DNA from 2 places in the Geobacillus sp. CAMR5420 genome. Region 2 is predicted to be linked to the other one. Evidence: predicted binding sites of a transcription regulator. Region 2 holds the regulator's gene; the other holds the start of a gene.
What was found. The regulator LexA, encoded in region 2, represses DNA repair genes until DNA is damaged. The targets are predictions, from matches to a motif close to CGAACATATGTTCG.
Positions count from the first base shown of each region.

Region 1: the regulator LexA is predicted to act here: its motif matches at 9,308-9,321, upstream of uvrB (excinuclease ABC subunit UvrB).

Region 1 is NZ_JHUS01000064.1:72,335-86,973, reverse strand. Features, by position in the region: gene merR (Hg(II)-responsive transcriptional regulator) at 1-357, shown strand, start outside; gene DI44_RS01535 (hypothetical protein) at 455-859, opposite strand; gene DI44_RS01540 (pirin family protein) at 1,200-1,913, shown strand; gene DI44_RS01550 (S41 family peptidase) at 2,291-3,739, shown strand; gene DI44_RS01555 (glycosyltransferase family 2 protein) at 4,145-5,137, opposite strand; gene DI44_RS01560 (DUF6044 family protein) at 5,154-6,827, opposite strand; gene DI44_RS01565 (MerR family transcriptional regulator) at 6,995-7,513, opposite strand; gene DI44_RS01570 (PDZ domain-containing protein) at 7,732-8,904, shown strand; gene DI44_RS01575 (CsbA family protein) at 8,918-9,142, shown strand; gene uvrB (excinuclease ABC subunit UvrB) at 9,392-11,368, shown strand; gene uvrA (excinuclease ABC subunit UvrA) at 11,376-14,243, shown strand; gene DI44_RS01590 (DUF4870 domain-containing protein) at 14,372-14,639, shown strand, end outside.
Region 2 is NZ_JHUS01000030.1:34,090-48,728, reverse strand. Features, by position in the region: gene tkt (transketolase) at 10-2,016, opposite strand; gene DI44_RS09805 (DUF896 domain-containing protein) at 2,136-2,366, opposite strand; gene DI44_RS09810 (recombinase family protein) at 2,496-3,149, opposite strand; gene yneA (cell division suppressor protein YneA) at 3,169-3,474, opposite strand; gene lexA (transcriptional repressor LexA) at 3,627-4,250, shown strand; gene glnA (type I glutamate--ammonia ligase) at 4,312-5,646, opposite strand; gene DI44_RS09830 (MerR family transcriptional regulator) at 5,686-6,087, opposite strand; gene DI44_RS09835 (methionine gamma-lyase family protein) at 6,164-7,435, opposite strand; gene hflX (GTPase HflX) at 7,449-8,696, opposite strand; gene DI44_RS09845 (trimeric intracellular cation channel family protein) at 8,857-9,474, shown strand; gene DI44_RS09850 (DMT family transporter) at 9,682-10,560, opposite strand; gene DI44_RS09855 (Uma2 family endonuclease) at 10,659-11,228, opposite strand; gene DI44_RS09860 (thiolase family protein) at 11,379-12,530, opposite strand; gene DI44_RS09865 (3-hydroxyacyl-CoA dehydrogenase family protein) at 12,664-13,509, opposite strand; gene DI44_RS09870 (long-chain fatty acid--CoA ligase) at 13,524-14,639, opposite strand, start outside.

The sequences.
Region 1 (14,639 bases), on a different contig from region 2:
TACGAACGGAAAGGGCTTATTCCAGAAACGGAGCGGACAGAAGGCGGATATCGTCTGTATACGGAGGAAACGGTCAGGCGAATTCAGTTTATTAAGCGGTTGCAAGGGCTCGGATTCACCTTGGCGGAAATTGATAAACTGCTTGGCGTTGTCGATCGGGATCGCGATCGATGCAAAGACATGTACCGCTTTGTTACGCAAAAGATCGAGGAGATTCAAGCCAGCATTCGCGATTTGAGGCGGATCGAAGCGATGCTCCAGCAATTAAAGGAATGTTGCCCTCATGAAGACAATTTATATAACTGCCCGATTATTGATCTGCTGCTCGAAGAACGGCCGGACGAGGAAAGGAAATAAAAGAAAGTGGAGGCCGGAAGCCCCGACAAAAATACGGCTGCCCTCATTAGCCGGTTTCCCGGCCTTTCGGGCAGCTGCTTGTCTGCTCAGGACGCGATTATTCGCTGCTGTTGCCATCATCGCCGCCTACATTGCCGCCATCGTAGTCATCATCGTCTTGGTCGTGATTTTGATCATGACCTTGGTCATCGTCATCTTGATCATCGCCGGGTTGCCCAGCATTTTCTCCTTTGTCCTCGTCTTGCTTGACGGAAAGTTTCCGCGTCCGGCCGCTTCCATATTTCCACTCGAGTTCAAGGCGGAACGGGGTATCAATGGAAAAGAGAGTTTTGATTTTGGCGATGATTTCATCATTTGACAGCGACGGTGATGCTTGCAAGTCGTTAATGAGCGACTGGACGTCATTTGTTGTCACTTCACCCGTCTGGTCTTTAATGTGTAAATGGGAATGGCGGTCAGACCAATGATAGTCGATTTTAATCGTTCCAAAGTTGACAGGCAAAACGGTTTTTTATATAATAATCTCGAATTCGAGATTTTAGAACCAATCAAATTGATGTAGAACTTCATGCTGGCTAGCCCTCCAAGGAGGCCGGTGAAAAACGTCCATTTCCCCTAATATCGATGATTCTTGAGTGGAGGGAAGAGCAACATTTATATATAAGGCTCCTCCGTTTGAGAAGCGACATGATTGAACCGCATTTCCTGTTGAATCACCAGCATTCTAGATTTTTCATGATCCGCATCGTATATATCACATGACTATGATCGCTATGGCGATCGCCGTATCAAAGCGGCATGCTCTTGGTGCTCTATTTCGATAAATGAAGGAGAGGAACAAGATGATCCGCATCGACCGGGCGTCGTCCCGATATCATGCCGATTACGGCTGGCTGAAAACATACCATAGCTTCTCATTTGGCGAGTATTATGATCCGAACAACATCCAGTTTGGCCCGCTAAGGGTGTTAAACGACGATTTCGTTGCGCCGCTCTCCGGTTTTGGCGCTCACCCGCACCGGGAGATGGAAATTGTGTCGATCGTGCTTAAAGGCTATTTGCAACATGAAGACAGCACCGGACATAAGGCGGTGACAACGTTCGGCGGCGTGCAGCGGATGTCGGCCGGTACCGGCATCGTCCATTCGGAAGTGAACCCGTCGGCGACGGAAGAGGTGAACTTTTTGCAACTTTGGTTTTTGCCGGAACAATACGGATTGCCGCCGTCGTACGAGCGGACCGAGTTTCCGGTCGACAAGATGAAAAACGCCTTGCTGCCGATTGTCACGAAACACCCGTCTTCCCCGGGGATTGCTCACATTCATCAAGATTTGACGATTTATCTTTCCGATTTGGAAGCCGGGCATGAGGTGACGTTTACCCAGCCGGAAGGGCGGAACATCTTTGTCTTTGTCATTGAGGGGGATCTGACGTTAAACGGCGAGGCCCATCTCGAGCGGCGCGATGCGGCCCGCATCACGGAAACGCCGGTTCTTCGCCTCGCAACGAACGAAGGATCGCGGTTGATGCTCATCGACTTGCCAAAAGAGGGGTGAAAGCGTTTCGTTTTTGTGCGGATCGTCGGTTTGGCTGCCATTTAAGATCCGATCAAGAAGAGGCATCGTTCGCCGCCAAGGGCGGGGGTGCCTCTTTTTCCGTTCCGTATGAGTTGAGAAATCAACAAGGAGCGTGTAAACTAGTAAAGGATGGGCAACGCACTAGCATACTCGGTACAAGCCCAACATATGATGAAGATAAAGGCATGGCACGGCGTGAGGCGGTGCTTTTCCTTTTCGTGTTTTGCAAAAGCCGTCAGCGTTGAGGCGGAAGGGATGTTCATTTGCTTCACTGACGGAGGAGCGAGGAGAAAGCCCCCTTCCCGCACCGCAGCAAGCGGTGGGGAAGGTCAAGCATAGGGTGAGGAGGAAGCAACGTGAAAAAATCGACGACGGCCGCATTGATGGCCATATCGATGCTCATTGGGGCGGGAGGGACGTACGCTGGCCTTCAGTTGGCGGACCGCCCGATGGAAGGCTCGCTTTCGACGATTGTTTCGAATGAGCCGTCCAAGTCGACGAACGACAGCGAAGAGATGAAAAAAATCCGGCAAGCTTATGAGCTCATTAAGAATCGGTACGTGGAGAAAGTGGATGAAGAAAAACTGACGGAAGGCGCCATTCAAGGTATGATCAACACGCTCCATGACCCGTATTCCGTCTACATGGATGCGGAAACGACGGAGCAGTTCAACGAGTCGCTCGACTCGTCGTTTGAGGGGATCGGCGCCGAAGTGAGCATGATCGACGGCAAGGTGACGATCGTTGCTCCGATCAAAAACTCGCCGGCGGAAAAAGCGGGTCTGAAGCCGAACGATCAAATTTTGCGCGTCAACGGAGAAAGCCTGGAAGGGCTTGATTTATATGAAGCGGTATTGAAAATCCGCGGCAAGAAAGGAACAACGGTGGAGCTTGACATTTTGCGCCCCGGCGTCAAAAACGTGATGAAAGTCAAAGTCGTCCGCGACGAAATTCCGATTCAGACGGTGTATGACTCGATCAAAACATACAACGGCAAAAAGGCGGGCTATTTGCAAATTACGTCGTTTTCGGAAAACACAGCCGCCGATTTTAAAAAGAAATTGGCGAAGCTTGAGGCCGAACATATTGATGGCTTGATCATCGATGTGCGCGGCAATCCGGGCGGCTATTTGCAAAGCGTTGAGGAAATTTTGAAACAGCTCATCCCGAAAGGCAAACCATATGTGCAAATTGAAGAACGCGATGGCGATCGGCAAAAGTTTTATTCCGATTTAACGGCGAAAAAGCCATACCCGATCGTTGTGCTCATCGACAAAGGAAGCGCATCCGCGTCGGAAATTTTGGCGGGAGCGATGAAGGAAGCGGGCGGCTACAAGCTGGTCGGCGAGGCAACGTTCGGCAAAGGGACGGTGCAGCAGGCGATTCCGATGGGCGACGGCAGCAACATCAAATTGACGCTGTACAAATGGCTGACGCCGGACGGGCATTGGATCCATAAAAAAGGGATCAAGCCGGATGTCGCGGTGGCGCAGCCGGATTATTTCCACGTCGCTCCGCTTCATGTGGAAAAACCGCTTCGGTATGACATGAACGACGAGCAAATCGCCAATGCGCAAAAAATGCTCAAAGGGCTTGGGTTCGACCCGGGCCGCACGGACGGCTACTTCAGCAAAGAAACCGAACAAGCCGTTCAAGCGTTCCAAAAAGCGAATCAGCTGCCGGTTACGGGACGAATCGATGAGACGACGGCGGATGTGCTGCAAACGAAAATCATGGAAGCCGTCCGCGATCCGAAGCATGATGTGCAGCTGAAAAAAGCGCTTGGCGTGTTGTTTCCGTCGTAAGCGAGCCGAGGACGATTGATGCTATATACGGTAATAAGAAAGGGTGTCCCGATCCTTTTGGGACACCCTTTCTTTTTATCATCTCTATAGATGCAATTTAAAGCTTTAACATTTTTCGTTTTTACCAGTGATTGCATCCGACTGTCGAGTGACCGAACAACGCCGCTTCCAGACCCATGAATGGGTCTGTGAAGCGAGTCGTTGTTCGGTCTTCCATCACGCTTTAGCGTGACCGACGAAAATGGACAAACCACTTTTCCGTCAAGGATATGTTAAACTTCTTTGTTGCATCTATATCGAATCGAAGGAGGATGCTGCTGCCAGGCCGCAAGTGAAAGCAGGAGATGTTCAAGCGGATCCGATGGATCCGTCCGACCTTTTCGATTTTGGATCACCTATGCCTTCCTACAGGCGGGCTGGTGTTTTCTCCCTTTCTGATGGAAGCGGCAGCTGCACGGTTTTTTCGATCGCAAACCGCGGCCGCCGTTTCACCTCTTGATAAATTTTGCCGATGTATTCCCCGATGAGGCCGAGGCTCATGAGCACCAGCCCGCCGATGAACCAAACGGAAATCATGAGCGACGTCCAGCCCGATTCGGCGTGTCCAAGCCATTTGACGATCAGGGCGTACAGCCCGGCCGCACCGCTCGTGAGAAAGGCCAAAAACCCGATGAGCGTAATGGCGCGAATCGGTGCGACGCTCAAGGACGTGATGCCGTCAAAGGCGAAGGCGAGCATCTTTTTGAGCGGGTATTTCGACTGTCCAGCCCACCGCTCATGCCGGTCGTAAAAGACGCACGTCGAGCGGAAGCCGACGAGCGGAACCAACCCGCGCAAAAAGAGATTGACTTCCGTGTAACGGCTCAGTTCATCGAGCGCCCGCTTGCTCATCAGACGGAAATCGGCGTGGTTGTAAATCAGCTCGATTCCGATGGCCCTCATGAACCGATAAAAGGCTTGGGCGGTCGTACGCTTGAACCACGTGTCTGTCTTTCGGCTCCGCCGCACGCCATACACGATGTCATACCCTTCGCGGTATTTTTGCACAAATTCGCGGATCGCCTCCACATCGTCTTGCAAATCGGCGTCAATGGACACGGCACAATCGGCGTACGCGCGAACGGTTTCGAGCCCAGCGAGCAGCGCCCGCTGATGGCCGACGTTGCGAGCGAGTTTCACACCGGAGACAAACGGGTTGCGCTCGCTTTCTTCTTCAATGAGCGCCCATGTCCGGTCGCGGCTGCCGTCGTCGACAAAAACGATATGGCTGCCGATGGCGACCGCTCCTTCTTCGAGCAGCTGCTCAAGCAAAGCGGTCAGCCGCCGGGCCGTTTCCGGCAACACTTCTTCTTCGTTGTAGCATGGGACGACGATGGCTAACAATGGTTTGTCCACCATGTTTCTTGCCTCCCTTTCACTCCACTTCGTATACATAAATTTTCCAGACTGACTGTCGATCGGTGAACGCCCGCAAGAAGCGGAGATGGATGTCGCGGGCGTTCATGATCGGGACGGAGGAAAAAATGTACTTGCCGCCAAGCTGTTTGAACGCCTTTGTGTCGATCTCGAAATGACGAATCACTTTATGCGAGCGTTTCGTGAACATGTAATGTTTCCCGAGCTCTGCCGAAAACAAATAGACGCGGTTGCCCCAATGGTCGAAATAGTCTTTCAGCACTGGGCTTTTGTCCAATTCTTTGGCAATGATGCGGCGAAACTTCCGCTTATACGACAACGGGTAAAAATTGTTGTACGTATCGAGCGTATAAAACCCGTTGTATTGAGCGATGGCCGGGTGAAGCCCAACGCTGGCAACGCGGTAGGACGATACCGGCTTGCCGATGTATTGCTTGATTTTGGTAAATAAATGTTCGGAATAAAACTGCTCGAACGACGGCGTGCCAGCGAGGCGATAGCGGATTTCCTCGTTAAACCCGCCAAGCAAAAGCAGCTGCAGCGCCAAGGCGATCGGCACGAGGCGCCGCCATGCGGTCCGTTCCTTGGCTAAGATTTGCAAGGCCAAGGCAAAATCGACGTAAATGACCATCGGCCGCAAAAAATGGAAGCGGGCGAAATTGAACGTATTCAAAAGTGAAATCCGTTCTTTCAGCGGCTGCCACCCTTTGTAAAACCAAAACGCATACCAAGCCGATAAGGCGATGTTCAACCAAAACAGCAAAAGGAAGCGCCGCTCCAATGACCCGCGCTGACGGCGGCGCAAAACGAGAAAAAACGCCGCCCAAAGCACCGGCAAGATGATCGGCCCATGGACGGTCATCACATGCGTATGGCCGAGCACATAGTTTTTCAACGTTAAACGAAGGCAGTGGACGAAGCTGAGCCGCGAGGAGAGGAACTCGTTCCGGCTCGTCGGTTCGCCGCTGAAGACAAGCGAGTACACGAGGCGGTACTCGATGGCCAAAAACAAGCTTGTCATCAGGGCGATCGCGGCGAAAAACCGCTTGTTCCACTGCTTGCGGACAACGCCGTCAAACAGCCACACCGCCGCCATCGCGGCGAGGAAAAAGAAAAATCCGAGCACAAAGCTGGCGTAAAACGGAAGCAAGATGATCGCAAGCCATTCTTTCCATGTCGCTTCTCCGTTGCGGATCGACAGAAACGCCCAAAGCGCCAGCGGCATGCCGAGCGTGCTTAACATGCCGGACGGCCAAAACGGTGTCAGCGCAAAAGCAAGCGCCGCCCCGACGCGAATGAGCCATGATTCCGGTGAAGGCAAAAAGTGGCGCCTGAGCAGCCAATACATACCCAAAAAGGCGAATACCCTCGTGATCGTCTGGCTGAGCGCGTACGCCACCATGGAGGGAAACAAAGCGTGCAGCCACACGATGCCGCTGAATTCTGTGCCGAAGGCGTTGCGCGGCAACCCGTTGATCACTTGCGGGATGACGGCATCGATTGGGCCAAATAGTTGGCCGCTGCGAACGAGCACGCGATACCAGGCGATGTTCGAATCCATATTGTCGTGCACGCGAATATGGGCGTGTTCGCCTAACATGTACAGCGGAGAAAGGTAGAGAGCCAATACGATGAACGCGATGGCGACCGCTTTTCGTTCTCTTTGTTCCATCTCGCGCGCCCTCCTTTCCCATACGGGAAGATTGCACAACATGGTCCATTATAAACCGCTGCGATTAAAAAAGCATAAAAAAATTGTAAAGAAGTAGTGAAGGGGGAGAAAAAGGGGAAAGAAGCAACCAAAAAAACACCCTGCGTCAAGCAGGGAGGATGGAACCATTAGGCAAACAACCCCATCACCCGCCCAAGGCCGCGCCGTTTCTGCTTTGGTTCGTCCGATGTTTCATGGGAGGAAGGCGGCCGATTGTTCAGCTGCTGTTCAAGGCGGGCGACAAGCTGCTCCAACGCAGTGAGGCGGGCGACGATTTCTTCCATTTCTTGGCGGTGATGCAACAGTTGAATGGAGACGACGTCATCTGCTTTTTGCTCCAGTTGCCGTTCAAGCTGGTCCAAGCGCGAGGAGACGCGGGCGATTTCGGGTTCGATCGATTCATGTAAGGCGTCAATAGGAATGTTGTTCCGCAGCGGCGTCGGAGGGCGTTTCGGGGTCGGCGGCGCTTCCATGGCGGCGCCTTGTTCAAATTTGACCCGTTCGAGCAAGGCGACTGTTTTTTCATCAAACAAGTAGTGGCCGGCCTCGTTTCTCCGCAACGGAATGTTGTATTTGCGCACCCAGCGCTGGATCGTTTTCGGCGATACACCAAGGCGAATAGCGACGTCGGACGTTTTCAATTCCATCGTTTCACTCCTCCTTGTTTCGTCTTGTTTATCCTTTTTCCTCTGCATCTTTGAAAATCCTTCCCAGCCGACAAAACTAGTGTTGATTCGGCAAAGAAAGTGGAAAACAGCGAAGATTCGCCATTGGCGAAAAAAGATGGCTGTGGGCATGGGAATTGGCCATGCCATTTGGTAGAATAGAAGATAAAGAATGATGAACGACGCAAGGGGTGAAGCGGATGGCAACATGGTGGCTGGAATGGCTTGAGGGCGTCGCGTCGGTTTGGCGGCAGCCGCTTCTTTATTATGGCGCCGCGCTCGCTTTGGCCGTCGGTTGGCGGCGGGTGAAGCGGGAGCGCCGCGATTTTCATGTGCGCGTCTACAGCCTATGGCAAGAGTGGCGCGGGCTTTGGACGAAGGGATGGATGGCTGGAGCGATGTTGTCGGCGGCGGCCGTCGGCATCGGGATCGCGGTGCCGCAGGAAGCGGTTTGGACGGTGACGGTGCTGACGGTGCTCTTTAGTTTGACGATGGAAGCGCGGTTGCTGTCGCCTGCTTATACGGTTGGCGGCGCGCTTCTCGTGCTCGGTTTGGCGGAGCGAAGCAGCGCGTTGTCCCGATGGCTTCCCGATGGCATGGCGGCCGCGCCCGCTTTGGCGGTGTGGCTTGCGTTGCTTTTGCTTTCGGAAGGATGGCTCATCATTCGCACGCGAAACGAGGCGGCCTCGCCGCAGCTTGCGAAAAGCAAGCGAGGGATGACGGTCGGCCTGCAATGGACGCAGCGTCTTTGGTTTGTGCCGGTTGTGCTGCCCGTATCAGGCGGCGCGCTGCCTCCGGCTTCCTGGTGGCCGCTCGTTTCGACGGGAGACAGCTATTCATTTTGGCTCGTGCCGTTTCTTCTCGGCTTTTCCCAGCGCCGCCAGCACATGCTGCCGGCGGAAGCGGCGCGCGCGGAGGGGCGGCTTGTTGTTCGGCTGGCGTTCGTTGTCGCCCTGTTGGCCGCTTCGGGTATATGGTATCCACCGCTCACGGTGGCGGCGGGGGCTATGGCCATCATCGGCCGCGAATGGATTGCGTTTTCCGGGCATCGCGCCGACCGCCCCCGCCCGCCCCGCTTTGCCCGCCATCCGCACGGCTTGGTGATTGTCGGCGTGCTTCCCGGCTCGAAAGCGGAAAAAATGGGGCTTTCGATCGGAGAAGTCATCATCAAAACAAACGGCGCCCCGGTGCGGACCGAAACCGAGTTTTACGAGGCGCTCCAACGCAACCGCGCGTTCTGCAAGTTGGATGTCGTCGGACATAACGGCGAAGTCCGTTTCGTCCAAGGGGCGCTCTATGAGGATGAGCATCATGAACTCGGGCTGCTGTTCGTCCGTGATCGGAACGCATCAGCGTCTGAAGCTGTTTCGTAAAGGAGAATGGATCATGTGGTTTTTGGCGGCACTCATCATTCCGTGCTTATTGGTGCTGTTGTTTGCGCGGGTGACGTACAATCGGTACATTGCTGTGCTGTTGACGACGGCGCTGCTTGTCGCTTCCTACTTGAAAGGCTATACGGATGAGCTGCATGAAATCGTCGCTGACATTGCATCGACGATCGCCGGCTTTCTTTGGGCCGGCCGCATGCTCGACTATCTGAAGCAAAAATGAAGCGGCGTTGTCGGTTCAACCGTCTGTTTTTGGAAAAAGGCATCGTCGGCTGAACCTCGGATTGTCGAAACGGAACGGAGCGAAGACGCGGACCTTGGGCATGAATGGGTCCGCTTTTTCGCGTTTTTCGGTGCGAAGCGATGGAAAACGCTGAGTGGGTTGGTACGAATATGAGTTCGCATTTTTGATGCATGGATCATCACGATGTGATACAATGGGGAAAGATGGTACGAAGGAGGAGGCGAAACGGTGGAGGGCCGTTTTCAATTAGTGGCGCCATACGAACCGCAAGGCGATCAGCCGCAGGCGATCGCCAAGCTCGTTGACGGCCTGCGCCGCGGGGTGAAGCATCAAACGCTGCTTGGGGCGACGGGGACGGGCAAAACGTTTACGATCTCGAACGTGATCGCCCAAGTCAACAAACCGACGCTTGTCATCGCCCACAACAAAACGCTCGCTGGCCAATTGTACAGCGAGCTGAAAGAGTTTTTCCCGCACAACGCCGTCGAATATTTTGTCAGCTATTACGATTACTATCAGCCGGAAGCGTATGTGCCGCAGACGGATACGTACATTGAAAAAGACGCGAAAATCAACGATGAAATCGACAAATTGCGGCACTCGGCGACATCAGCCTTGTTTGAGCGCCGGGACGTGATTATCGTTGCGAGCGTGTCGTGCATTTACGGTTTAGGGTCGCCGGAAGAGTACCGCGAACTGGTCGTATCGCTGCGCGTTGGGATGGAGATCGAGCGCAACGCGTTGCTTCGGCGGCTTGTCGACATCCAATACGACCGCAATGACATCGATTTTCGCCGCGGCACGTTCCGCGTCCGCGGCGATGTTGTCGAAATTTTCCCCGCGTCGCGCGATGAACATTGCATCCGCGTCGAATTTTTCGGCGATGAAATCGAGCGCATCCGCGAGGTGGACGCCTTAACCGGCGAGGTGCTCGGCGAGCGCGAGCATGTCGCCATTTTCCCGGCGTCGCACTTCGTGACGCGCGAGGAGAAAATGCGGCTCGCCATTCAAAACATCGAACAAGAGCTTGAGGAGCGGCTTGCCGAACTGCGCGCGCAAGGAAAGCTCTTAGAGGCGCAGCGGCTTGAGCAGCGGACGCGCTATGACCTTGAAATGATGCGCGAGATGGGCTTTTGTTCCGGCATCGAAAACTACTCGCGCCATTTGGCGCTGCGGCCGCCAGGCTCGACGCCGTATACATTGCTTGACTATTTTCCGGACGATTTTTTGATCATCGTTGATGAGTCGCACGTCACCTTGCCGCAGCTGCGCGGCATGTACAACGGCGACCGGGCGCGCAAGCAAGTGCTTGTCGACCACGGCTTCCGTCTGCCGTCGGCGCTTGACAACCGGCCGCTCACGTTTGAAGAGTTCGAGCAAAAAATCAATCAAATTATTTACGTCTCAGCGACGCCGGGGCCGTATGAGCTTGAACACAGCCCGGGCGTTGTCGAACAAATCATCCGCCCGACCGGGCTTCTCGACCCAACGATCGACGTCCGCCCGACGAAAGGGCAAATCGACGATTTGATCGGCGAAATTCGCGAGCGCGTCGAGCGGAACGAGCGGACGTTGGTGACGACGCTGACGAAAAAGATGGCGGAAGATTTGACCGATTATTTGAAAGAAGCGGGGATCAAGGTGGCGTATTTGCATTCGGAAATTAAGACGCTCGAGCGCATTGAAATCATCCGCGATTTGCGGCTCGGCAAATACGATGTATTGGTCGGCATCAACTTGCTTCGCGAAGGGCTCGACATTCCGGAAGTGTCGCTTGTCGCCATTTTGGACGCCGACAAAGAAGGGTTTTTGCGCTCGGAGCGCTCGCTCATCCAGACGATCGGCCGGGCGGCGCGCAACGCGAACGGCCATGTGATCATGTACGCCGATACGATCACGAAATCGATGGAAATCGCCATTCAAGAGACGAAGCGGCGCCGCGCGATTCAAGAAGAGTACAACCGAAAGCACGGCATCGTGCCGCGCACGGTGAAAAAGGAGATTCGCGACGTCATCCGCGCGACGTATGCGGCGGAAGAGACGGAGATGTACGAGGCAAAGCCGGCGGCAGCGATGACGAAACAAGAGCGGGAAGAGCTGATTCGAACGCTCGAAGCGGAAATGAAAGAGGCGGCCAAAGCGCTCGACTTCGAGCGGGCCGCCCAGCTGCGCGATATCATTTTCGAATTGAAAGCGGAAGGGTGATGGCCGGATGAACGGAATGGATAAAATTGTCGTCAAAGGGGCGCGCGCCCACAACTTGAAAAACATTGACGTCGAAATCCCGCGCGGCAAGCTCGTCGTCTTGACCGGGCTGTCCGGGTCGGGGAAGTCGTCGCTGGCGTTTGATACGATTTACGCGGAAGGCCAGCGCCGCTACGTCGAATCGCTGTCGGCGTATGCCCGCCAGTTTTTAGGGCAGATGGAAAAACCGGACGTCGATGCGATTGAAGGGTTGTCGCCGGCCATTTCGATCGATCAAAAAACGACGAGCCGCAACCCGCGCTCAACCGTCGGCACGGTGACGGAAATTTACGATTATTTACGGCTGCTGTTCGCCCGCATCGGCCGCCCCATTTGCCCGACGCACGGCATTGAAATCCAATCGCAGACGATCGAGCAAATGGTCGACCGGCTGCTCGCTTACCCGGAGCGGACGAAAATGCAAATTTTGGCGCCGATCGTCTCGGGAAAAAAAGGGACGCACGCCAAGACATTGGAGGATATTCGCAAACAAGGGTATGTGCGCGTCCGCATTGACGGCGAGATGCGCGAGTTGACGGAGGACATTGAGCTGGAAAAAAACAAAAAACATTCGATTGATGTCGTCGTCGACCGCATCATCATCAAAGACGGCATCGCCGCCAGGCTTGCCGATTCGCTTGAGACGGCGCTGAAGCTCGCCGACGGCAAAGTGGTCGTTGACGTGATCGGCGAGGGGGAGCTCTTGTTCAGCGAAAAGCACGCTTGTCCGTACTGCGGCTTTTCGATCGGGGAGCTTGAACCGCGTCTGTTTTCGTTCAACAGTCCATTCGGCGCCTGCCCGGACTGCGACGGGCTCGGGGCGAAGCTCGAAGTGGATCTCGATTTGGTCATCCCGAACGATGAGCTGACGTTAAAAGAACACGCCATCGCTCCGTGGGAGCCGCAAAGCTCGCAATATTACCCGCAGCTGCTCGAAGCCGTGTGCCGCCATTACGGCATCCCGATGGACGTGCCGGTCAGAGATTTGCCGAAAGAGCAGCTCGATAAAATTTTGTACGGCAGCGGCGGAGAGCCGATTTATTTCCGCTATACGAATGATTTCGGACAAGTGCGCGAACAATACATCGCATTTGAAGGCGTCATTCCGAACGTCGAACGCCGCTATCGCGAGACGAGCTCGGACTACATCCGCGAGCAGATGGAAAAGTATATGGCGGAACAACCATGTCCGACATGCCAAGGCTACCGGCTGAAAAAAGAAAGCCTGGCCGTCCTTGTCGGCGGCAAGCATATCGGCGAGGTCACCGCCATGTCGGTGACCGAGGCGCTCGCCTTTTTTGACGGGCTCGAGCTGACCGAAAAAGAAGCGCAAATCGCCCGCCTCATTTTGCGTGAAATTCGCGACCGGCTCGGCTTTTTGCAAAACGTCGGCCTCGACTATTTGACGCTCAGCCGCTCGGCAGGAACGCTCTCCGGCGGCGAGGCGCAGCGCATCCGCTTGGCGACGCAGATCGGCTCGCGGCTGACGGGGGTGCTGTACGTGCTCGACGAGCCGTCGATCGGGCTTCATCAGCGCGACAACGACCGGCTGATCGCGACGTTGAAAAGCATGCGCGACCTCGGCAATACGCTCATTGTGGTGGAGCACGACGAGGATACCATGCTGGCCGCGGACTATTTGATTGACATTGGTCCGGGGGCGGGCATCCACGGCGGCGAGGTCGTCGCCGCCGGCACGCCGGAAGAAGTGATGAACGACCCGAACTCGCTCACCGGCCAGTATTTATCGGGGAAAAAATTCATCCCGATTCCGACCGAGCGTCGCCGTCCGGACGGACGTTGGCTTGAGGTCGTCGGCGCGCGCGAGCATAACTTGAAAAACGTATCGGTGAAAATCCCGCTCGGCACGTTTGTCGCTGTCACCGGGGTGTCGGGCTCGGGCAAAAGCACGCTCGTGAACGAAGTGTTGTATAAGGCGCTGGCGCAAAAGCTGCACCGGGCGAAGGCGAAACCGGGCGAACATCGCGGCATCCGCGGGCTGGAGCATCTCGATAAAGTCATTGACATCGACCAGTCGCCGATCGGCCGCACGCCACGCTCGAACCCGGCGACGTACACCGGGGTGTTTGACGACATCCGCGACGTGTTTGCCTCGACGAACGAAGCGAAAGTGCGCGGCTACAAAAAAGGGCGGTTCAGCTTCAATGTCAAAGGCGGGCGCTGCGAGGCGTGCCATGGCGATGGCATCATCAAAATTGAGATGCACTTTTTGCCGGACGTGTACGTCCCGTGCGAAGTGTGCCACGGCAAACGGTACAACCGCGAGACGCTCGAGGTGACGTATAAAGGAAAAAACATCGCCGAGGTGCTCGACATGACGGTCGAAGATGCGCTCGACTTTTTCGCCTCGATCCCGAAAATCAAACGCAAGCTCGAGACGCTCTATGACGTCGGGCTCGGTTATATGAAGCTCGGCCAGCCGGCGACGACGCTCTCGGGCGGCGAGGCGCAGCGCGTCAAGCTCGCCGCTGAGCTTCACCGCCGCTCCAACGGCCGGACGCTCTACATTTTGGACGAGCCGACGACCGGGCTTCATGTCGATGACATCGCCCGGCTGCTTGATGTGCTCCACCGGCTCGTCGACAACGGCGATACCGTGCTTGTCATTGAACATAACTTGGACGTCATCAAAACCGCGGACTATATCATTGACTTAGGTCCGGAAGGCGGCGACCGAGGCGGACAAATCGTCGCTGTCGGCACGCCGGAAGAGGTGGCCGAGGTGGAGGAGTCGCACACCGGCCGCTACTTAAAACCGATTCTCGAGCGCGACCGGGCGCGCATGCAGGCGCAATATGAAGCGGTGAAGGCGTAAAGGCCTTTGCGGCTTTGTCCGCCGCTTGGGGCACCGGCGTCCGCCGCCTTTTTTTGCCGTCGGCAGGAAACTTTTCCTAGCGGCCGTCGTATATACAGGTAAAGGAAACTTGGAAAGGGGATTGCCGATTGTCGACGAACAAAGTGTTGTCCGCGCTTTGTTATTTCAGCGTCTTTTTTGCGCCGTTCATTTTGCCGATTGTCGTCTATTTTGTTGTCGAAGATCTTGAAGTCAAACGCCATGCGAAGCGGTCGCTCGTGTCGCATTTGATTCCGGCCGTTACGATCCTCTTGTTCATTGCGTTGGCCGCGTCGCCGGTGCTGTTCGGCCATTGGGGCGAGGAATCGCTTCTTTTTGGCGGCGGGCTCGTCTGGCTTGGGTTCCTCGTTGCTGGGG
Region 2 (14,639 bases):
CTTTCCCGGTTACTTGCCGAGCAGCGCTTTTGTGCGGCGGACGACGTTGTCAACCGTAAAGCCATACTCGGCCATGATTTTCTCTCCCGGAGCGGAAGCACCGAATCGGTCGATGGCCAAAATGTCGCCCTCGGCGCCGACGTAGCGCTCCCAACCGAGCGACGCGCCCATTTCAATGGCGAGCCGCTTCGTCACGGCCGGTGGAAGCACTTCATCGCGGTACGATTTTGGCTGCGCTTCGAAGCGGTCCCACGATGGCATGCTGATGACAGAGACATGGATGCCCTCAACGGCGAGCGCTTCTTGCGCTTTTACGGCCAGGCCGACTTCCGAGCCGGTCGCCAACAATAGCGCCTCCGGAGTGCCGTTTTTCGCCGGTGAAACGACGTACGCACCTTTTTTCACGCCTTCATACGCCAACTCAGCTGTTGTCGCCAATGTCGGCACATCTTGACGCGTCAAGACGAGGGCGGTCGGCTTGTCCGTCGATTCGAGCGCCATCCGCCACGCTGCCGCCGTTTCGTTCGCGTCAGCCGGACGGATGACCGACAAGTTCGGCATCGCCCGAAGCGAAGCGAGATGTTCGATCGGTTCGTGCGTCGGTCCGTCTTCGCCGACGGCGATGCTGTCGTGCGTCAAGACGTAGATGACCGGCAAGCCCATCAGCGCTGCCAAGCGGATCGCCGGACGCAAATAGTCGGAGAACACGAAGAACGTGCCGCCGAACACTTTCAACCCGCCGTGAAGCGCCATGCCGTTCAATGCCGCTCCCATGGCAAACTCGCGCACGCCAAACCAAATGTTGCGCCCTTCGTAGCTGTTCGGCAGGAAGTTGCCGCCGCCTTTGATGAGCGTTTTGTTCGAGCTTGCCAAGTCCGCCGAACCGCCGATAAACTGCGGCACCGTTTTGGCGATGGCGTTGATCACTTCCCCGGACGATGAGCGAGTCGCCAGGCTTTTGCCCGCTTCGTACACCGGCAGCGCCGTCTCCCAGCCATCCGGAAGCTTCCCTTCAATCGCCCGCTTCAGCTCGGCAGCCAGCTCCGGATGCGCCTGCTCATAAGCGTCGAACAGTTCATTCCATTCCGCTTCTTTTTTCGCCCCCGGCTCTTGCACCTTTTCCCGGAAATGGGCGTATACTTCTTCCGGTACATAAAAATCTTCGGCAAACGTCCAGCGGTACGCTTCCTTCGTCAGCTTCGCCTCTTCCGCGCCGAGCGGAGCGCCATGGACGCCGGACGTGCCCGCTTTATTTGGCGCGCCGTAGCCAATCGTCGTTTTTACTTCAATGAGCGTCGGCCGGCTGAGGTCCGCCCGCGCCTCCTCGAGCGCTTTGGCGATTTCTTCAATATTGTTGCCGTCCTCAACGCGCAAATATTGCCAGCCGTACGCTTGGAAACGTTGGGCGACGTTTTCCGAGAACGACAAGTTGAGCTCCCCGTCTAGCGAAATGTCGTTCGAGTCATACAGGACGATCAGGCGGCCCAACTTTAAGTGGCCGGCGAGTGACGCGGCTTCGCTCGCCACTCCTTCCATCAAATCGCCGTCGCCGCAAATGGCGTACGTATAATGGTTGATGATCTCAAACCCGTCGCGGTTGTATGTAGCGGCCAAATGCCGTTCCGCCATCGCCATGCCGACCGCCATCGCAATCCCTTGGCCGAGCGGTCCGGTCGTCGCTTCCACGCCCGGCGTATGGCCGTATTCCGGATGGCCCGGCGTTTTGCTTCCCCATTGACGGAATTGTTTCAAGTCGTCCATCGATACATCATATCCGCTTAAATGAAGCAAGCTGTACAATAACATCGACCCGTGCCCGGCTGACAAGACAAACCGATCGCGGTTGAACCAACCTGGATTTGCCGGATTATGGTTCATAAATTTCGTCCAAAGCGTGTACGCCATCGGCGCCGCGCCCATCGGCATGCCCGGATGTCCGGATTTGGCCTTTTCGATCGCGTCAATCGACAGCGTTCGAATCGTCGTAATCGCCAACTCCTCGATTGAATGCGCCATCGTCTTCCTCCTTTTCATCAACATGGTGTCATTTACTATCATATAGAAAATCGGCTTCCTTGTACAACGTTTATTTTCTCCTTCAGGACAAACGAGGCGCCGTCTCTTTTTTTCGCGACTTAATGGAAGCGCCGCCGCTGGCTTTCCTTTAATTTTTTCGGCGTCACGTCGTTGCCGTTCGGGTCGATGATCGTCACCGTATGGAGCATATCGGTCATCGCTTTGCGGAACGCTTGAATGTACTCGCGGCGCAGCTTCGCCTGCTCGAGCGTCTCTTCGGCCGACAAGCCGGACGTTTTCGCTTTTTTCGCCAGTTCGTTGATGCGGGCTAATTTATGTTTGGCAATCATTGATCATCTTCTCCTATCTGCCATATTCTCACTCTGTTTTATCTTATCTGATCAACCGGGAAGATGGCAACGATGGCATCTTGGCTTCCTTTGCCCGCTCGCCGCTTTAGGGCCAGGAGCGGCACACAATCAACGCCGCCTTTGTTGCTCGTCCATATATTCCTGGTAACGGCGATGGACGGTCGCCTTGGACGCCTCGTAGCCAAAGCTTCGCAGCGTCGCGGCGATATCAGCAAACGTCAGTCCGCGCTCGCGCAAGCGGACGATCTCCTCAACCGGCAGATCGATTCGGTCACGCCCGGCGTTTTCGCCCTGGCGCCTTAGGTTCCGCTCCGGGCGGTAGCCGCGGGCGATGGCCCGCTGCATACCGCGCTTAATTTTGGCGTTATGTATTTTCCTTTGGTACTCCTCGACAATAGCGATGATGGATAACACCATCTCATCGGCCTCCGACAGCGGCATCTCCCCGCGGTGGCTGGCGCTGTATATTTTCACCCCTTGCTTTTTCAAGCAATGCAGCACCGCCATGCGCGCATGGCCGCGCCCAAGCCGCGTTTCATCTTGAATGAGCAGCACATCGACCTCGCCTTCCTCGCAAAGCGAAAGCAGCTTCAACACGCCGTCGCGGTCGGCTTCGTAACCGCTCGCTTGCTCGGCGATCACTTTAACGACTTCAAATCCACACTCGGCCGCCAGCCGTTCGAGCTCATCTCGTTGCCTCGCGAGCGACGTCTCCTGCTCGGCTTTGTCCGTACTGACACGGCAGTAAATGACCGCCCTCATGGCCCATCCCTTCTTTCCATCACTGATTGACGGCCACCGAGCCGCCCTGCTTTGATTTTAACACAGGAATGATGATCCGTTCACCGGCGGTAAGGCGCGGGCTCGGCAAATGATTGACATCGATGACCCAGCGGATGAACTCATCAGGCGGCATATGGTGCTCCTGCTCGTACTGTTTTGCCAGCCCCCAAAGCGTATCGCCGGGAGCGACCGTAATCGCCACGTATTCTTTTTTGTCGACCGGGCTGCTGGCGTAAACGAACCCTGCCAGCACGAGCGCAAACAAAAAGGAGAACAGAAAGTGATGAAGCAACGTTTTCCCCATTTCCCCCCACCCTTTCTAGAATGTTCGTTCGCTTTCCTTCATTATAGCCAGGAACATTTGTTTGTGTCAATAAAAAACTCGAACTTACGTTTGTTTTTTCATCTTCCTCATGGTATAATGAAGACAAATGATGTGGCGAGAGGTGTGAAACAATGACGAAACTGTCGAAACGGCAACAACAAATTTTAGAATTTATTAAGCAGGAAGTAAAAACGAAGGGCTATCCTCCGTCGGTGCGGGAAATTGGGGAAGCGGTGGGACTGGCGTCAAGTTCGACCGTCCACGGGCATTTAGCGCGCCTAGAAAGCAAAGGGTACATCCGCCGCGACCCGACGAAGCCGCGTGCCATTGAAATTTTGGACAACGATATGGCCAAGGAGAAAGAAAAAGAGGAGATCATCTCGGTGCCGATCATCGGCAAGGTGACGGCCGGCCAACCGATTACAGCGGTGGAAAACATCGAAGGCTACTTTCCGCTGCCGAAGCGGCTCGCCGCTGGCGAGGAGCAGCTGTTTATGCTTGAAGTGATGGGCGACAGCATGATCGAAGCCGGCATTCTCGACGGCGACTACGTCATCGTCCGCCAGCAGTCATCAGCCAACAACGGCGACATCGTCGTCGCCATGACGGAAGACAACGAGGCGACGGTGAAGCGGTTTTTCAAAGAAAAAGACTACATCCGCCTGCAGCCGGAAAACGCTCATCTTGAGCCGATCATCGTCCGCGACTGCACGATTCTCGGCAAAGTGATCGGCGTCTACCGCCTGTTCGACTGACCCGTGCCGGACTGCGCCCATAAAAAAGCTGCCCCGAAAAACGGGGCAGCTTTTTTATGAATCAGTAGAGTTCCATATATTGATCTAATTCCCATTGATGAACCGCCGTCCGGTACATATCCCACTCGATTTCTTTCGCCTCAACGAAATGCTCGAATAAATGTTTGCCGAGCGCTTGGATCATCACTTCATCGGACTTCAAGTTTTCCAGCGCTTCATGCAGCGTTGCCGGCAAATCGACAATGCCTTCTTCGAGCCGTTCTTCTTTCGTCATGACGTAAATGTTTCGGTCCACTGGTGCCGGAGGAGTGAGCTTGTTGCGAATGCCATCAAGCCCAGCGGCTAAAAGCACCGCCATGGCCAAGTATGGGTTGGCCGACGGGTCGACGCTGCGCACCTCAATGCGCGTGCTCATGCCGCGTGAAGCCGGGATGCGGATGAGCGGGCTGCGGTTGCGCGCCGACCAGGCGACATAGCACGGCGCTTCATAACCCGGGACAAGGCGTTTGTACGAGTTGACCGTCGGATTCGTCACCGCCGTAAAGTTCGGCGCATGCTTCAGCACGCCGGCGATAAACTGCCGCGCCGTATCGCTCAACTGCAAATCGCCGTTCGGATCGAAAAAGGCGTTTTCGCCGTTGCGGAACAGCGACAGGTTGCAGTGCATCCCTGAACCGTTAATCCCAAAAATCGGCTTTGGCATAAAGGTCGCATGCAATCCGTGTTTGCGGGCGATCGTTTTAACGACGAGCTTAAACGTTTGAATGTCGTCGCACGCTTTTACGGCATCGGCGTATTTAAAATCGATCTCATGCTGACCCGGGGCGACTTCATGGTGGGACGCTTCGATTTCAAACCCCATTTCCTCAAGCTCGAGCACAATGTCGCGCCGGCAGTTTTCCCCGAGGTCCGTCGGCGCCAAATCGAAATAGCCGCCGCGATCATTCAGCTCCATCGTCGGGTGCCCTTTTTCGTCAAGCTTGAAGAGGAAGAATTCCGGCTCAGCCCCTAAGTTAAAGGCGTTGAAGCCGAACGCTTCCATCTCTTTCAACATCCGCTTCAAGTTGTAGCGCGGGCAGCCTTCAAACGGCGTGCCGTCCGGGTTGTAAATGTCGCAGATAAAGCGGGCGACTTTTCCTTTTTCCGATGTCCACGGGAAAATGACGAACGTATCCAAATCCGGATACAAATACATATCCGACTCTTCGATGCGGACAAATCCTTCGATCGACGACCCGTCAAACATCATTTTGTTGTTAAGTGCTTTCTCTAACTGGCTGATGGGAATTTCGACGTTTTTGATCGTGCCCAAAATATCAGTGAATTGCAGGCGGATGTACTTGACATTTTCCTCTTTGACGATGTGTAGAATGTCGTCACGCGTATATTTTGCCATGTCTAAACTCCTCCCCGGCTCGGAAATCATTTTCCATGATTAATGAAAGAAGCGAGCGAGATCTCCTTGGCGAAGCGATGCGCGCTGGAACCGCCCGGCCTGCAGCAATTCGTTCCGCAAAATTTCGCGCAGTTCCTCGTCCGACAGCTTCGGTTTTCCCACTTTTTCGACTTTCTCCGCCTGCCCGTGGCGCCCTTCCTCCCGCGCGGCAAAAATTTGCTTAATGCCCGCCAAGTTGACGCCTTGGTCGATCAAATCTTTAATTTCCAGCAAGCGGTCGATGTCATTGAGCGAAAACAGCCGCCGGTTGCCTTCGGTGCGCGCGGGCGAGACGAGGCCGTGCTCTTCATAATAGCGGATTTGCCGAGCCGATAAGTCGGTCAGCTGCATCACAATCCCAATCGGAAACAATGGCATGGAACGACGAATTTGGCTGCTCATGCCAATTCCTCCTCGCTTTTGATACCTTTATTCTACCATAATGTTAGGAAATGAGTCAATGAAACGTGACGTTTCCTCACAAACAAATCAACTGCTGTTCAAGCAAACGCTGAATGGCGGAACAGACGGCGATTTTCACATGCGAATACGTCAATCCGCCTTGCACATACGCGACATAGGGGGGGCGCAACGGCCCGTCGGCCGTCAGCTCAATGCTTGCCCCTTGCACAAACGTGCCGGCGGCCATGATCACTTTATCTTCATAGCCGGGCATGTCGCTCGGGTACGGGGTAAAATGAGCGTTGACCGGGGAGGAAGCCTGAATCGCTTGGCAAAACGCCACCATTTGTTCCGGATCGTCAAAACGGACGGACTGAACCAAATCCGTTCGCTTCGCCTTCCACGATGGCGAGGTCTTTAGCCCGATCCGCTCGAGCATCGCCGCCGTAAAGACCGCCCCCTTGAGCGCCTGGCCCACGGTGTGCGGCGCAAGGAAAAAGCCTTGATACATATCCGGCAAGCTGTAAAGCGACGGACCGACTTCCGCTCCAATGCCCGGCGAGGTCATCCGATAGGCGCACGCCTCCACATATTCCCGCTTGCCGACAATGTAGCCGCCCGTTTTCGCCAAGCCCCCTCCCGGATTTTTAATAAGCGAGCCGGCCATCAAATCGGCGCCGACATGGCATGGCTCTTTCTCCTCGACGAATTCGCCGTAGCAATTGTCGACAAACACGACGACATCCGGTTTGATCGACTTGACGAATGCAATCATGTTGCCGATCTCTTCGACAGTAAACGACGGCCGGTCCGCATAGCCGCGCGAACGTTGAATGCCGATCATTTTCGTCCGCTCATGGATCGCTTCGCGAACGGCCGGAAAATCAACCATCCCATCCGCTGTGAGCGGCACGCTGCGATAACGAATGCCAAACTCTTTCAGCGAGCCGACGCCGCGGCCGCGGACGCCGACGATTTCCTCAAGCGTATCGTACGGAGCGCCCGTGATGTAAAGCAATTCATCGCCCGGGCGCAACACGCCAAACAGCGCGATCGCAATCGCGTGCGTGCCGGAAATGATTTGCGGGCGCACAAGCCCCGCTTCCGCTCCAAACACATCGGCGTAAATGCGATCGAGCGTATCGCGGCCCGCATCGTCATACCCATAACCGGTTGACGGGATGAAATGGGCGTCGCTCACTTGATGGCGACGGAAGCTCTCAAGCACGCGGTATTGATTGACGTCGACCAGTTCATCGATGCGGCGGTGAATCGGCGCGATTTGTGCTTCGATTTCCTCGATGAGAAGAGCGATGGTTTCTCCGTGTCTCCACTGTGTCCAAAACATAGATGAACCCTTTCTACCGTTGGAATGATTGCAGCTCCCCATACAAGGGGTGCGTAGGCAGCACGTATCCTTGGCAGTCGTACGTGCCCCCCTGTTCATTATAATGCCATTCGTGCAAAATGGTGTCCGATTTTAACCGAGCGAGCAATTTTCCTTCACCGCTTGGGATCGACACGTCGTAACGGGCCATTTGCTGTTTCACCGCCTCTTCAAGAAAATAGCGGAGCCGGTCAATGTCGGCGGCGGAAAGCGCGCTCATCACGATGGAAGCAGTCGTTGTCGGAATGAATTCCGACGCTTTTTGATCGCTTTTATTGTACACCGTGACCATCGGAATGGAAGAAGCCCCCAATTCAGCGAGCAGCCGCGACACCGTTCGCTCGTGCGCAACGTAATCCGGGTGAGACGAATCGACGACGTGAAGCAATAGATCGGCTTCCGTCACTTCCTCGAGCGTCGAGCGGAACGCGGCGACAAGCGTCGTCGGCAAGTCTTGAATGAACCCGACCGTATCGGTGACAAGCACTGTGTAGCCGCATGGCAAGACACATTTGCGCGTCAACGGATCGAGCGTGGCAAACAACAAATTTTCTTCCAACGAATCGGCGGCGGTCAGCCGATTGAAAATCGTTGATTTGCCGGCGTTCGTATAGCCGACGAGCGCCACTTGAAACGCTTGGTTTTTTTGCCGGCGCTCGCGATACCGCCCTCGATGCTCAGCGATGCGCACAAGCTCAGCTTTAATGTCGTCAATGCGGCGGCGAATATGGCGGCGGTCGGTCTCGAGCTTCGTCTCCCCCGGGCCGCGCGTGCCGATGCCGCCGCCCAAGCGGGATAGCGCCTCTCCTTGGCCGCTAAGGCGCGGCAACATATACTCCAGCTGGGCGAGCTCGACTTGCAGCTTTCCTTCTTTCGAGCGGGCGCGCCTTGCAAAAATGTCTAAAATCAGCTGCGTCCGGTCAATCACTTTCACCTCGCCAAGCATTTTCGTCAAATTGCGCGTTTGGCTTGGAGAGAGCTCGCTGTTGAAAATAACGACGTCCGGTTCCAGCTGCTTGACTATGGCGGCGAGCTCTTCTGTTTTCCCTTTGCCGATATACGTCGCCGGGTGCGGCGCTTCACGTTTTTGCGTCAACTCTGCCACAACCTCGCCGTTCGCCGTCGCAACGAGCGAAGCGAGCTCCTCCATCGAATAGCGAAACCGTTCATCATCGACACCAGCGAGCTGGCAGCCGACAAGGATCGCTTGTTCACGGCTCATGGCATCCCCCTTCCTTTCCCTCGCGGCGAACATGTTCTCTACGTTCATGATACCAAATCCCACCATCGGTCTGCTAGTTCGTTCCAAAAAAACGATTGATTTTCCGCCGCTTTTGCCCCTACAATGATACAAGAACACCGCACGGAAAGGAACAGCACGAATGACGTGGGAAGTATTGAGCATCATCGGCACGATCGCCTTTGCCATTAGCGGGGCGATCGTCGCGATGGAAGAGGAGTACGATTTGCTTGGGGTGTACATTTTAGGGATTGTCACCGCTTTTGGCGGCGGGGCGGTGCGCAATTTGCTGATCGGGGTTCCCGTGTCGGCGTTATGGGAACAGCAGCCGCTCTTTCTTGTCGCTTTGGCGGCCATGACAGTTGTGTATTTGTTCCCAAAGCAAATGCTGCCGCCGTGGAAGCGGTGGGGCAACTTTTTTGACGCCCTTGGGCTGTCCGCGTTCGCCATTCAAGGAGCGCTGTATGCCGTCAACATGGGTCATCCGTTAAGCGCGGTCATCGTCGCCGCGGTGTTGACCGGAAGCGGCGGCGGCATTATCCGTGACGTGTTGGCGGGAAGAAAGCCGCTCGTGTTGCGCGCAGAAATTTATGCCGCCTGGGCCATTCTCGCCGGCCTCGCTGTTGGGCTGAAATGGGCCGAATCGCCCATGGAGCTGTATGTGTTGTTGATTGTCGTCGCCGCTTTGCGCGTTTTGTCATACACGTACGGCTGGAAGCTGCCGCGGCGGGCGGTCGGAGAAAAAGCGGGCGAGCAATGATCAAACGGCAAAAGCAACAACTACTCATTGATTTATACGAAAAGATAGACTTTTGTATAAATCGTCCCATTCCGTTTGACAGCCGTTGTATGGCTCCTCTCTGCCCCTGCCTCTTGGTACGAAGGAAGCGAAAAGAAGCAAAACCGTAAGCACGGAAGCGAAGGCGCCCAACGCGGACTCCTCGCTTTTGGTTTGCTGACGCCTTCCTTACGCGCTTTGCTCGCTTCGCACCGCCACGGCCACGCCGGCAGCAATGAGCGCCCCGCCGAGCCAAAACGAGACATCGAGTTGCTCTTGTAAAAACAGCCGGCCAAAGAGCGAGCCGACGAGCGGCTGGAAAAAGAAAAAGAGCGAGCCGACGCCGGCATCGATCATTTCCATCCCTTTGTTCCAAAGAAAAAATGCTCCCGCTGTCGATACAACGCCAAGATACAACACCCCAAGGGCGACGGGAACACTCCAATGGCTCGCAGCAAGCCCCGGCCCTTCGGCGAGCATCATCGGCGTCATGCCAATGAGTGCCACAAAAATGGCATACGTGGTGATCGAAAACACGGACAAGCGGGCCGAAGCGATTTTCACGAGCACCGACAACAGCGCCCAAGTGACCGCCGCGCCGACTAAGCAAATGTTGCCAAGAAACGTTGATTCTTCTCCGCCTCCTAAGCCGACGATGACGATGACGCCGAATGTCGCCAATAGGAGCGCGCCAAGCTTCCGCCATGTGAGCGCCTCACCAATCAGCCAGCGGGCAAACAAAACGACAAACGCCGGCGTCGAGGCGGTGATGAGCGAAGCGGTATGGGCGTTCGACCATTTCGTGCCGACAAACTGCAAGGAAATGGAAACGACGTAGCCGATGATCCCGACCGTGATAATCATTCCCCAGTCACGCCCGTTCTTTGGGGGGCGCTCGCGTTTCGCCACGGCGACGGCGCCCAGCACGATCAAGGCGACGGCGTAGCGCAGCCAGACGAGCGTAAACGGCGGAATGTAGTCCAACACGTATTTGCTCACCACATACATCCCGCCCCAAATGCCAGCGGCAAGGGATAAATAGAAGGAAGCGAGAAAGGCTTGCTTCATGACATCGATCCCCTTTGCTTTCTTCTTTCTGCTGCTGACACCAAAAGCGAAGCCGTTATTTCCAGAGATGGCAGCCAAACAAGGTTGTTCTCCATCAGCTACACATCGCTTTCTTCCGGAGGAAACACGGGGGCGAGCGAAACCGTCAAATCCGGTTGCCAAAAAGAAACCAACTCATCGCTTGGCCCGAAAACCGCTCGCTGCTCGAATCGTCCATCTTGCCAGCTGAGCACTTCGATCGTTCGATTGCTGGGGTCTACAATCCAATATTCATGCACACCATATTTTTCGTATAAATAGTATTTCTGGTTTCGATCACGCAAGGCGGTGCTTGGTGACAGCACTTCCACAACGAGATCGGGAGCCCCTTTCATTCGCCGATTCCCGATTTGCTCAACCCGACAAACAACTGATAAATCCGGCTGAACAACCGTTTTCGCCATCCGTTCCGGCTCCTCAGGATCAAGCTGAACATCAAACGGGGCAAGAATGACATGACAGCCACGCGCCTGAAAATACGAAGCCAATGCAAGGTGCAGTTGTCCGACCACATACTGGTGCTCAAACGACGGAGACGCCAATAAATAGGGAACACCATCGATCAGTTCCCAATTTCCTTCCCAATGTTCAATGTCGCGATACGTGTAAAACGGCTTCTCCTTCTGCACTGCGCTTCCCCTTTCACTTGCTTTTCTTTCATCTTATCACATCGCTCCAGTTCCGTCTCATATTTTTATTTTCTCGTCATGACAGAAAAAACAGCGGCCGCCACCGCTGTCGAGTGTGTGTCAAACAAATGTTTTTTCCACGCGTTGCTCTTACTCCCGCTCGATGATCGTGGCCGTCGCCATCCCGTGGCCGATGCAAATCGTCAATAGCCCATAGCGGCCGCCGCGCCGTTCAAGTTCATGAACAAGCGACGTCATGAGCTTCGCACCGGTGGCGCCGAGCGGATGGCCAAGCGCAATGGCGCCGCCGTTGACATTCACCTTCTCAAGCGGAGCGCCGATTTCTTTTTGCCAGGCGAGCACGACCGGGGCGAACGCTTCGTTGATTTCAATGAGGTCGATGTCATCGATCGAGAGGCCGGCTTTTTTCAGCACTTGCCTCGTCGCCGGAATGACGCCATCGAGCATATACGTCGGGTCGGAGCCGACGACCGTTTGCGCGACAATGCGCGCTTTCGGCTTCAGTCCGAACCGCCTCGCCGCCTCCCGTTCCATCAAAAGCACAGCGGCCGCCCCGTCGCTCATTTGGCTCGCATTGCCAGCGGTGATGAGACCGTCTTCTTGAAACACCGGCTTGAGCGCGGCGAGCGCTTCCGGCGATGTGTCGGCCCGCGGCCCTTCATCATCGGTGACAAGGATTTCGCGGCCATCGCGGTCAAGCCCTTTCACCGGGACGATTTCCGCGCGAAACTTCCCTTCGCGCAAGGCCGCCAAGGCGCGTTGATGGCTTTCGTACGCGTAGGCGTCAAGCTCCTCGCGCGTTAGGCCGTATTTTTTGGCGATCCGCTCAGCCGAGACACCTTGGTGGATGAATTCGTATTTTTCATGAAGCGACGGCGGAATCGTCTGCTCGTTGCCATCGCTTAAAATCGGCACTTTCGTCATGCTTTCGACCCCGGCGGCGATCGTGACATCCATATCGCCGGAGCGGATTTCCTGGGCGGCGAAATGAATCGCCTGCTGCCCCGAGCCGCACATTCGGTTGATTTGCACTGCCGGCACTTCGATCGGGAATCCGGCCTCAAGCGCCGCCAGCCGGCCGATGTTGTACCCTTGTTCGGCGACCGGCGTCACGCAGCCCATGACGATGTCTTCCACCGCCCCTTTGTCCATGCCGGCCCGGCGCACGACTTCATCGAGCACCACCGCGGCCAAATGGACCGGATGAACGTCCCGGAAGACGCCGTTCCGCTTGCCGACCGGCGTCCTGACCGCTTCGACAATGACCGCTTCACGCACCATGCAACTTCCTCCTTTTGCTCTACTTTCGTGATTTCTTCGTTGCCTTGCCTATTCGGGCGCTTCCACACGGGCGAAAGCGGGCGCTCTTTAAGCGCTTGTTGGCGCGCGGCATCAGATGGACGGCGAGCGCTGCTCAATACGTGTAAAACCCTTTCCCCGTCTTCCGCCCTAAATGCCCGGCTTCAACGAGCTTGCGCAAAAGCTGCGGCGCCCGGAACCGGTCGCCGTATGCTTCCGTCATGTTTTCACTCACAAACAAGAGCGTATCAAGCCCGACCATGTCGGCCAGCTCCAGCGGCCCCATCGGATAATTGAGGCCAAGCCGCACCGCTTTGTCGATATCCTCAGCGGAAGCAACTCCTTCTTCGTACATGCGGATGCATTCAATCATATGGGCGGCAAGCGCCCGTGTCGTCACAAACCCTTGCCGGTCTTTCACGACGACCGTTTCTTTGCCAAGCTCCACAGACAGCCGACGGATGGCGTCGACTGTGTCGTCGGAAGTCGTCTCACCTTTCACAATTTCGATCAACTTCATCACTGGCGCCGGATTGAACCAATGCATGCCGATGACGTTCTCCGGCCGGTTGGTCGCGGCGGCAAGCGCCGTGACGCTCAGCTCGGATGTGTTGGTCGCTAAAATGGCGTCCGGCTTCGCCAATTGATCAAGCTGCTGAAACACGTCTTTTTTCAGCGCCAAGTTTTCCGGCACGGCTTCGATGACGACATCCGCCCCGCGCACCGCTTCGGCCAAATCGACGGTCGAGCGGATGCGCCCGAGCGCCGCTCGCGCTTCCGGCTCGGACAGCCCGCCGGTTTTGACAAAGCGGCGCAAGCTTTTTTCCACCGAAGCGAGCCCATTTTGCAAGGCCGCTTCGGACACGTCATATAAATACACCGTTTTTCCCGCCATCGCCGCCGTTTGCGCGATGCCGCTTCCCATCACCCCGGCGCCGATGACCGCAATCGTTTCTGCCACGGTGTCCGCCTCCTTTACTCCTTCGCCGCATCGGCATAGCGCGCTGCCATCTCATCGCGCAGTTTCCGCTTCAAAAACTTGCCGACGCTCGTTTTCGGAATTTCATCGAGAAACACAATGTCATCCGGCAGCCACCATTTTGTAAATTGCGGGCGCAAAAAGTCGTACAGCTCTTCTTTCGTGACGCGTTTTCCTTCTTTCAGCACGACGCAGGCAATCGGGCGCTCTTGCCATTTCGGATGCGGCACAGCGACGACCGCCGCTTCGAACACCGCCTCATGGGCCATGAGCGCATTCTCCAAATCAACCGATGAAATCCATTCGCCGCCGCTTTTAATGACATCCTTCGTCCGGTCGACAATTTTCACAAACCCTTCTTCGTCCACGGTGACGACATCGCCGGTATGCAGCCAACCGTCGCGGAACGCGTCTTTCGTCCGGTCGTCGTTGTAGTATTCGGCAGCAATCCACGGCCCGCGCAAGCAAAGCTCGCCCATTTCCTGCCCGTCCCAACGAACCGGCCCGTTTTGGCCGATCACTTTCATCTCAAGCCCTGGAGCAAGCAGCCCTTGCTTGGCGCGAATATCCAGTTTCTCCTCGTACGACAGCCCGTCTTGATAGCTTTTCGGGCGCGAGACAAGCACAAGCGGGCTCGTTTCCGTCATGCCGTACGCGTGAATGAACGGAATGCCGTATTTTTCTTCAAACGCACGGATGATCCCTTTCGGCGCGGCTGAACCGCCGCAAATGACACGCGTCAGGCTGCTGACGTCATAGTTTCCTTTCTCCAACTCTTGCAACAGCCCGAGCCAAATCGTCGGCACGCCGGCGGTGATCGTCACCCGTTCGGAGTCAATCAGCTCGGCAAGCACTTTCGGCGTAAACGCCGGTCCCGGCATGACGATCGTCGAACCGAACCAAGTGGCGGCAAACGGCAGCCCCCACGCGTTGACATGGAACATCGGTACGACCGGCATGACGACATCGCGCTCGCACAGCCCTTGCGTATCAGCCAGCCCTAACGCCATCGCGTGCAAGACGGTGCTGCGGTGCGTATACACAACCCCTTTTGGATTTCCCGTTGTCGCCGACGTATAACACATACCAGCCGGTTGGTATTCATCGAGGTC